Regions from separate parts of the Arthrobacter arnarulunnguaqae genome, predicted to be linked through region 1. Evidence: riboswitches for the same ligand, from Rfam matches in the RefSeq annotation. Region 1 holds a riboswitch; each other region holds the start of a gene.
The links. A riboswitch is a leader RNA that binds a small molecule or an ion and turns the genes downstream of it on or off. The one in region 1 is predicted to bind S-adenosylmethionine.
Positions count from the first base shown of each region.

Region 1 (3,267 bases):
CCCCGCTGGGCGGGCAGACGACCAGCATGAACAACCCGCTGAGCGAGCGTCCCCTCTTCGACCTGACTTACCAAATGTTGGACATCGTGTTCGCCCTGGTCCCCGTGGCGCTGGTTTTCTTCCTATTTGCCCAAGCGGGAACCAATGGGTTCCGGGCCATGGGTCTGGACTTCCGGAGGCCTTGGCGCGATCTGGGGTGGGGTTTCGGGCTGTTCGCCGTGATCGGCGCGGGAACGCTGGGCGTCTACGCCGCGGGCCGGGCTTTGGGGGCGACCACGGCCATCGTGCCGTCCGCCCTGGAACCCTACTGGTGGACCATACCGGTCCTGGTGCTGTCCGCGGTGCGCCACGGCCTCCTCGAGGAAACGGTGGCCGTCGGCTACCTCTTCGACAGGTTGCGCCGTCTGGCGTGGGGCCCGTGGGCCGTGGTGGTCGCCAGCGCGATCCTGCGCGGAAGCTACCACCTCTACCAGGGTTTCGGCCCGTTCGTGGGGAACTTCCTGATGGGGCTGGTCTTCGGGTGGTTGTACCTCAAGTACCGCCGGGTAATGCCCCTGGTCATCGCCCACGCGTTGCTCGATACGGCCGGGTTCGTCGGCTACGCGCTGATCGGACCGGCGATCGGGCTGGGCACCTAGCTCAAGCAGTTCACCTCGGTTAAGCGGCGCGGGCCGGACAGCGGATGTCCGGCCCGCACTTCGTGTCCCGCGGTCCTGTCCGCAAGGTCCCGTCCCGCTACAGCGTGATCGATCCCTTGGGGGTCTCGAAGGTCACGGACATGATGCCCGGCGTCCCGTTGGGCGCCTGCCACTCGACGTCCACTCCCTCCAGGGGGCTCTGCTCCGGCGTTCCCAGCCATTCGCGCACCCGCTCCCTGGAGCCGGCGATGCTGATCCGGGAGATCCGCCCCACCGGCTCCAGCGCGCGAGACGGGTGCAGGTTCTCGGTTCCGTCGTCCCAGCGCAACATGTAGGGCACCTGCGGGTCCGCGATGAGCCCCTTGATGCCGATCTGCTGCCACGTCAGTTCCTGGCCGTCCGGGAACTTCCGGTTCCCGGGAACCGAGGACCGGCCGAGCCGCTCCTCGAAGGGGGCCAGGTCGTCGACGGCGACGCACCAGCCCATCCATCCTCCGCCCATTTCCGACCGCGCACGCACGGCCTGGCCGAACGGAGCCTTGTCAGAGGCCGGGTGCGCGAGCACCTCGACGACCTCCAGGTATTGGTTGTTCAGCAACGGGAAAATGACATTCCGTGTGCCGAACCGGGGATGCACGCCGCCCTTGACGGACTCGATCCCCAGAGTGTCTTTGATGCGGTCGGCGGTGGCCGCCAACCCATCCTGTCCGCAAGCGTATGAAACGTGGTCCAACCTCATGTGCCCATGATGGCACTTTGTGAGGTGCGTCTCGACTTAGGTTGTCCTTACTTGAGCCGAAGGCTGTGTCAAACCCCGTCATATTCGCCGGGCGTCGCTTGCGGGGCGCGGCGGCATCCGCGAAACTGTTCTACAGGTCATGAGTGCCAGCGCGAAACCCCGGTTTGCTGGCCGGCAACCCTCCACTCGCGGTGGGGTGCCCCGGGTGAGGACCGGGCTCGGCGCCAAGCGTGGCGCGGGGCAAGCGCGGGTCGGTTCCGGGCGGCGTCACACTCCGTGTGGCAACTCCGTTTGGTGCGGCCCCTCAGACGAAAGAGGAGCACCACAATGTCCACCAACTGGTCCTTTGAGACGCGCCAGATCCACGCGGGACAAACACCCGACGCGGCAACCGGGGCGCGCGCCCTGCCGATCTACCAGACGACGTCGTTCGTCTTCCCGAGCGCGGAGAGCGCGGCGGCGCGGTTCGCGCTACAGGAACTCGCGCCCATCTACACGCGCATCGGCAATCCCACGGCCGAGGCCGTGGAAAACCGCATCGCCGACCTCGAGGGCGGCGTCGGCGCTCTCCTCCTGGCCTCCGGCCAGGCCGCCACGACCTTCGCGATCCTGAACGTCGCCGAGTCGGGCGACCACATCGTGGCCAGCCCGAGCCTCTACGGCGGGACGCAGAACCTGTTCAAGCACACGCTGCGTCGATTGGGCATCGAGACGACGTTCGTCGAGGATCCCGACAACCTCGAACACTGGCGCGCGGCGGTCCGGCCGAACACCAAGGCCTTCTTCGGCGAGGTGGTTTCGAATCCCCGTCAGGACGTGCTGGACATCGAGGGCCTCGCCGCCGCGGCCCACGAGGCCGGCGTCCCGCTCATCGTGGACAACACGCTGGCGACTCCGTACCTGATCCGCCCCATCGAATGGGGCGCGGACATCGTTGTGCACTCGGCCACCAAGTACCTCGGCGGGCACGGAACCGCGATCGCCGGTGTGATCGTGGACTCCGGCAACTTCGACTTCGCGCGGGACCCCGAGCGGTTCCCGACGTTCAACACGCCGGACGAGTCCTACAACGGGTTGGTGTTCGCCCGCGACCTCGGCGTCGGCGGCGCCCTCGGAGCCAACCTGGCCTACATCCTGAAGGCCCGCGTCCAACTGCTGCGGGACCTCGGTTCCGCGGCGGCCCCGCTGAACGCGTTCCTGATCGCCCAGGGCCTGGAAACGCTGAGCCTGCGTATGGAGCGCCACGTCTCCAACGCGCAGAAGGTCGCCGAATGGCTTCAGGCGCGGGAGTCCGTCCGCTCCGTGGCCTTCGCCGGCCTGCCGTCGAGCCCGTGGTTCGAACGGGGGCGCAAGTACGGACCGCGCGGCACCGGCGCGATCGTCGCGTTCGACCTGGAGGGCGGCGCGGAAGCGGGACAGGCCTTCGTCGACGGGCTGGAACTGCACTCCAACGTGGCCAACATCGGCGACGTCCGTTCGCTGGTCATCCACCCGGCGTCGACGACCCACGCGCAGTTGGGCGAGGCCGAGCGGGCCGCCGCCGGGGTCACTCCCGGGCTGGTGCGGTTGTCGGTCGGCTTGGAGCACGTCGATGACATCATCGCCGACCTGTTGGCCGGGTTCGACGCCGTCCGCCGGGCCGCGCCCTCGGACCTGCAGGCGGCCCGGTGACCCTCGACTTCAACGCGACGTCGGAGCGCGCCGCTCCGAACGCCGTCGGTCCGCGGACCGACGGCGTTCCGCGGACCCTGCGCACCGGCGCCTTCGATTTCGAGACGGGCGGCTGGCTGCCCGAGCTCGTCATCGGATACGAAACGTGGGGCCGGTTGAACGCCGACGCGTCCAACGCCGTCCTGCTGCAGCACGCCCTCACGGGGGACCCGCACGTCG
Region 1 is NZ_JBIMER010000001.1:75,639-78,905, forward strand. Features, by position in the region: gene ACHAAJ_RS00285 (CPBP family intramembrane glutamic endopeptidase) at 1-638, shown strand, start outside; gene ACHAAJ_RS00290 (VOC family protein) at 736-1,377, opposite strand; SAM riboswitch class IV at 1,513-1,630, shown strand; gene ACHAAJ_RS00295 (bifunctional o-acetylhomoserine/o-acetylserine sulfhydrylase) at 1,705-3,048, shown strand; gene metX (homoserine O-acetyltransferase MetX) at 3,126-3,267, shown strand, end outside.

Region 2 (3,267 bases), on a different contig from region 1:
CAAACTGACTCCGGGCGTGCCCGCAACCAGCCACTACGACGAGCTGGCCGGCGTGTTTCGGCCCGTCTTCGAGCGCATCGCCGATGGCGCCGCGGTGCGCGACGCCGAGCGGGTGCTGCCCTACGAGCAGGTCGGATGGCTCAACCAGCTGCGGTTCGGCGCCCTGCGCGTGCCGGAGGCGGACGGCGGCTACGGGGCATCGCTGGCGGACACCTTCCGGCTGCTCATCGAGTTGGCCGAGGCGGACTCGCAGGTGTCCCACCTGCTCCGTTCGCACGTCGGGTTCGTCGAATCCGTCCTGACGCTGGACGACGCGGAGGTCCGCAACCGCTGGTTTGCCCGCTTCGTCGGGGGACAGCTGGTCGGCAACGCGTACACCGAGCGCGGAGGCAATGAACTCGGAACGCTCAACACCCGGCTCCTGGAACACGACGGCCTGTTGCGGCTGACGGGCAAAAAGTACTACTGCACCGGCACCATCTTCGCCGATTGGGCGGCAGTCGCGGCGACGGTGCCGGGCGTCGCCGGGCGCCACATCGCCGTCGTATCGACGCAGCACTCCGGCGTGCGGATCTTCGACGATTGGGACGGCTTCGGCCAGCAGTTGACCGGCACGGGATCTACGACCTTCGACGACGTTCCGGTCGACACCCTGCTTCGGCCGGCCGAGCTCGAGGCGCACGTGGAATCGGCCGTCTTCCAACTGGTTCTGCTAGCCGTGCTGGCCGGGATCTCGAGGGCCGCGCTGGCCGACGCCCGCGCAGCCGTCCAGGCACGGACCCGGACATTCAGCACCGGTACGGGCGTTCCCGTCCGTGAGGAGCCGCAGGTGTTGCAGCTCATCGGGGAGATGTCCTCCACGGCGTTCGCGGTCGACGCCGTGGTGCTGGCCGCCGTCGCGGAGGTCGAGTCCGTGGATGGCGAGTCGGGGCTGACGGAGGCCGAGCGGTGGGCCGTGTGCGAGCTGGCCGCCAACCGCGCGCAGACCGTGGTCCAGCCGCTGGTGCTCTCCGCGGCGTCCAAGCTCTTCGACGGTCTCGGCGCCTCGTCCACGGCGCGCGTGTGCAACCTGGACCGCCACTGGCGGAACGCGCGCACGGTCGCGACCCACAACCCGACCATCTACAAGGCGCGGATCGTCGGGGACTACGAGGTCAATGGAACCGCCCCGCGGAAGTTCGACGCCGTGGGAGACGTGGCCCAGGTGGGTTTCGCGCGTTGAGCGGTTGGTCGGTTGGTGGTGCCGCGCCCGCGACCGCTCCCGCCCTCCTGCAGCCGAGACCGCCCAATATTGCCGAGACCTGCCGAAATTCCGTGAGGTCTCGATATTTTCACCCGGTCTGGAGCACCTCCCACCTCCCATCGCGAGTACGAGGACCGCTGGCCTCGCCTAGTCGCGGTCCGACTCCTCGCAAAAACGCGGTCCGGCTACTCGGCGCCGCACTCTCACGTAACCCGGCGTCATCTGGAGCAACATTGAACGAATGAGACGTCACCAAGCCGGTTCGTGTCCGTTTGTTTCGCCATATCGCCGTAATCCTTGGTCACATCGAAGATCCTGCAAGACACTTTAAACATGACCGCGGCGGTTCCGCAGTCACACGACAACCATCCAGAGCGGCTGAGAGACCTGGCTCATTGACGCCGCAGCAACCACCCCCTCGGGGCCGGTGCTCATGCCAGGACCGATGGAGATTGCCAGACTCCGCAGGTTCTCAAACGTCGGTCCGCCGACGTCCACACAGCCGCGGACAGAGCGTTCCTCGGTAACAACCGAGAGGATCCACTATGGAACCCACACCCCGTATTTCCCGTCCCGGCCGCGGCACCGTTCGCCGCGCCTCCGCACTCGTCGCACTGTTGGGAGCCGCCTCCCTGGCATTGGCGGCCTGCGGATCGGGCGCGTCCGGCAACCAGCCGTCGGCCGCCGCCGGCGAGCCGGTGCAGGGCGGAACGTTCACCTATGCCGAGGTCACTCCGATCAACAATTGGCAGACCCAGGCCGCGCGCTTCTACGAGAAGGCGAACGTCCTCAACAGCGTGCTCGACCGCCTCACCTACTTCGACGCTGAGAACGGCGAGCTGGTCGGATGGATTGCGAGCAAGTTCGAGGCCAACGCGGACAAGACCGAGTTCACATTCACCATCCGCGATGGCGTGACGTTCTCCGACGGGACGCCGCTGGACGCGCAGGCCGTGAAGGCCAACCTCGACGCCCTGGGTCTGGGGGTCGAGGCCGCCCAGGTGCAGCCGAACGTCGACTTCGCGTCCTACAAGTCCGCCGAGGTTCTTGCCGACAACCAGGTGAAGGTCACGCTGAAGAGCCCGGACGCCAACTTCCTCCGGGCGACCTCTTCGGTGACCGCCGGACTGGTTTCCCCGGAAACTTTGAAGCTGGACAACGCGGGCCAGTCCGCAATCTCGAAGATCGTCGGCTCGGGCCCGTTTGTGTTCGAGTCCGAGAAGACGGACGAGGAGGTCGTGTTCGCCAAGCGAGCCGACTACGCGTGGGCCCCCGAGACGGCCGAGAACCAGGGTGCGGCCTATCTGGACAAGCTCGCCGTGAAGTACCTGCCGGAGGTTGCCCACCGTGCCGGCGCCGTGCAGTCCGGCCAGGTGGACCTCGTCCGCGGCCTGCAGCCTGCCGATGAGGCGGCGCTGGCAGCCGGAGGAGCGCAGGTGCTTCCCGCGAAGGGCGTGGACCTAACGGCGAACATGGCCGCCGTGCGCATCGGCAGCGGCAAGCTCGCCGATGTCAAGGTGCGTCAGGCACTGCAGGTCGGCATTGACCGCCAGACCATTAAGGACACCGTGCTTTCGGATAGCTACGAGATCGCCGGGTCGGTGCTCAACCGCGCGGCACCCGGATACGTCGACCTTTCCGCGGAACTCGCCTACGAGCCCGAGAAGTCCAAGCAGCTGCTCGACGAGGCGGGTTGGAAGGTCGGAACAGACGGCATCCGCGAAAAGGACGGCGAGAAGCTGCAGGTCACCGTCACCTCCTCCAACAACTCCGTGGTGATCAAACCCGCCTTCGAACTGATCGAGCAGCAGTGGCGCCAGATCGGCGTGAAGCTGGTCAACCGAGCAGCGGACAACACGTTCCTCGCCACGGCCATGATCGATCCCAACATCGAGTTCTTCGGCACCCGGCAGTTCGCCTACGGGGGACTCGGCCCGGTCTTCGGACCGGAGACCAACACCCAGACGCTCAACGCGGACAAGGACCTCAACTCACTCTTCGCCGAGGAACGCGCCGCGGCCAGC
Region 2 is NZ_JBIMER010000007.1:136,934-140,200, forward strand. Features, by position in the region: gene ACHAAJ_RS08950 (acyl-CoA dehydrogenase family protein) at 1-1,222, shown strand, start outside; SAM riboswitch class I at 1,606-1,695, shown strand; gene ACHAAJ_RS08955 (ABC transporter substrate-binding protein) at 1,789-3,267, shown strand, end outside.
Region 2: it holds a riboswitch for S-adenosylmethionine, as region 1 does, so the genes downstream of both, ACHAAJ_RS08955 (ABC transporter substrate-binding protein) here and ACHAAJ_RS00295 (bifunctional o-acetylhomoserine/o-acetylserine sulfhydrylase) in region 1, are expected to answer to the same signal.

Region 3 (3,267 bases), on a different contig from region 1:
CACACGGTCCACTTCTCCTGCGAGGGCTCGGAGGACGCACCCGCCCGGGTCTTCGTCGTCGATTCCGCCGTGGACTTCGGCATGGTGTCCGACGTCGACGACACCGTGGTGGTCACCGCCCTGCCCCGTCCGCTGCTGGCGGCGTGGAACTCTTTCGTGCTCAACGAACACGCGCGCGTGGCGACCCCGGGGATGGCCGTGATGATGGAGCGGCTGATGCGGGGGCGTCCGGGATCCCCGGTCCTCTACCTCTCCACCGGAGCCTGGAACGTGGCGCCGACCCTCACGCGGTTCCTCACCCGAAACCTCTACCCGGAGGGGGCCCTGCTGCTGACCGACTGGGGGCCGACGGAGGGCCGCTGGTTCCGCTCGGGCATGAAGCACAAGGTGGACCAGCTGCGCCGACTCGCGGACGAGTTCCCGCAGATGAGGTGGCTGCTGGTCGGCGACGACGGGCAGCACGACCCGGAGATCTACGCGGAGTTCGCCAAGCGCTACCCGCAGAACGTCCGGGCGATCGTGATCCGCCAGCTCACGCCGTCGGAGGCCGTTTTGGCCGGCGGCCGCTCGATGGGCACCGTGGACGCGACGCCGGGCGTGCCCTGGATCTACGCTCCCGACGGAGCCGTGATCATCGCCGAACTCGAGAAGCTCGGGATCGTTTCCGCCGAGGACCAGCGAGTGCAGGAGGACGAGCAACTCCGCGCGGTGGAGCAGAAGCAGGCCCGCGGGGAAAAGGTGTGAGCGGACGCAGGCTCCGCGTCCGGGTGCCCATGCGTTGGGCGGACATGGACGCCTACGGGCACATCAACAACGTGAACCTCCTCCGCATGCTGGAAGAAGCGCGCATCGCCGCCTTCGGCGTCCCGGGCGGGACGGGCAAGGTGGGCAACGAGCCGATGGTGGCCCTGTTTTCCGCCGTGCCCGCCGGCACCCAGACGCTCGTGGTGGAACACCGCGTGCGGTATGCCGCACCGCTGGACTACCGCAACGTTCCGGCCGAGGTCGACGTGTGGATCTCGGCGGTCAAGCCGGCCAGCTTCGACATCGCCTACGAGATCCACGACCCGGTCGACGGCGGGGTGTGCGTCCGCGCCACCACGACCCTGGCCTTCTTCTCGACCGGGGAATCCCGTCTGATGCGGATCCCCGCCGAGCGCCGGGAGGCCCTCGCGGAGTTCCTGGGCGAGCCGGTCTTCCGTTAGGACAGCCGGGCCGCCAGTTCCGCGAAGTCCCGCCCGAGGCATTCCTCGTGGGCCAGTGCACACGGCTGCACCGGGTTCGCGGACAGGCTCACGTAGGCTCGTCCGGCGTGGCGCAGCCGGTCCGCGGGCAGACCGAGGATTCCGGCCGATTCGTTCCAGACGAACCGCCAGCGCGCTGGCACGGGTCCGTGCAACGGCCGGAGGCGGGAGGCCTCATCCCGCGGCGGCGGCGCGTGTGCTTCGCGGGCGGCCGCGGGCAGCCCGCGCATTCGGGCGGCCACCTGGAACGCGTCGTGGGTGTGTGTGGTGACGGCTTCGCCGTCGGCTGCGTGGATGACGACCCGTTGTTCCGGCACGCCGACTTCGACTGAAACGGTCACCCAGTCGGCGGGGAGCGCCAGCGCGCGGCGCAGTGCCGCCACGTGGATGCGGTGTCCGGGGTCGAACGAGGAACAGAGGGAATCGGCGCCCGAGGCGGTGGTGTGGAAGCCCATGGGACCCTTCCGTTGCTCTTGCCGACGTCGAGTGGGCCGCCGGCCGCTTCGTCATCCGAACCACCCGTTAAGCATGGGGTTGGTGTGCGGCCGGGTCGGAGCCCAAAGCTGGCCGCATCTCGTGAAGCTGGCTTAATCCTAGCGCAGGCAGTGCGCACGGTTTGCGTTGCGTCATTTTGTGGGATTGGCTGGGGAAAACCGAAGCGCCGAAGGACCCGGCGCCCAGAGGAGTGATATCGAGTGAGCGTTCCCCCAACAGCACGTCCGGCCCGGCCGCTGATTGTCTTGGAGGTCGTGGCGAGCGAGACGCTGGGAGAGCACATGGTTCGGCTGACGTTCGGCGGGCCCGGCTTCGCCGAGTTCCGCAACAAGGACGCCACCGACAAGTACGTGAAGCTATTGTTCGTCGATCCGGCGCTGGGACTCGAGCCCCCGTACGACATGGATGCCCTGCGCGCCGCGCTTCCGGCGAACAAGATGCCCGTGCGCCGCACCTATACCGTTCGCAGTGTCGACGAGGCGGCCGGCACCCTGCAGATCGACTTCGTGGTGCACGGCGACGACGGCATCGCAGGTCCGTGGGCGGCGTCCGCGCAGCCGGGGGACAAGATCTGTTTCTCCGGACCCGGCGGGATGCATCTGCCCGATGTCGAGGCCGACTGGTTCCTCTTCGCGGGGGACGAATCCGCGCTGCCGGCGATCGCGGCGACGCTGGAGACCATGGATCCCGACGCGAAGGGCTTCGCCTACCTCGAGGTCGCCGGACCGGAGGACGAGATCGCGTTGGACGTGCCCGCCGGGATCGACGTGCGCTGGTTGCACCGCGGAGGACCGGTCACCCCCGAGAGCGCGATGCTGGCTTCTGCCGTCATGGCGGGGGAGTGGCCCGAGGGCCGCGTGCAGGTCTTCGCCCATGGAGAGCGCGAGATGGTCAAGGCGCTGCGGCGCTACCTGTCCGACGACCGTGGGGTGGACCGCAAGCAGCTCTCGCTGTCCGCCTACTGGGCGTATGGACGGGCCGAGGATACGTTCCAGGCGGAGAAGCGCGAACCCATCGGGCAGATCTTCCCCGAGTAGCCGCCACACCGACGGGTAGCCGCCGGCTACCTCAAGTAGGCGGTGGACGTCCACAGGTGCATCAGCGCGTGGGCGCGGTACGGGCTCCAGTTCCGCGCGCGCTCGGCGGCTTCCGTGGTCGAGATGCCGCCCAGGGCGCGGCGCAGCACCAGGTCCCCGGGTGCGAAGGCGTCGCGGTCCCCGGAGGCGCGGACGGCCAGGTAGTCGGCCGTCCACTCTCCGATGCCGGGCAGTGCGAGCAATTCCGCGCGGGAGAGCGGAAACCACGGACTTCCCGGCACTTTTCTTATCACCTCACCCTCCGCATGGCCTGCGCGGAGGAACGCGCCCGCCAGCGCCCGCAGCGTGCGTGCCCGGGCGTTCGCGATGCCGACGGCGGCGCGCAGACGCTCGTGTGCCGCCTCGGCAACCGCCTCTGCCGCGGGAAAGGTCCGGAGCCCTGCGGGTCCGTCCGAGCCGTACGCGGCGACGAGCCGACCGGCGAACGTGCG
Region 3 is NZ_JBIMER010000004.1:65,560-68,826, reverse strand. Features, by position in the region: gene ACHAAJ_RS05680 (App1 family protein phosphatidate phosphatase) at 1-744, shown strand, start outside; gene ACHAAJ_RS05675 (acyl-CoA thioesterase) at 741-1,205, shown strand; gene ACHAAJ_RS05670 (hypothetical protein) at 1,202-1,699, opposite strand; SAM riboswitch class IV at 1,709-1,826, opposite strand; gene ACHAAJ_RS05665 (siderophore-interacting protein) at 1,940-2,776, shown strand; gene ACHAAJ_RS05660 (DNA-3-methyladenine glycosylase family protein) at 2,803-3,267, opposite strand, start outside.
Region 3: it holds a riboswitch for S-adenosylmethionine, as region 1 does, so the genes downstream of both, ACHAAJ_RS05670 (hypothetical protein) here and ACHAAJ_RS00295 (bifunctional o-acetylhomoserine/o-acetylserine sulfhydrylase) in region 1, are expected to answer to the same signal.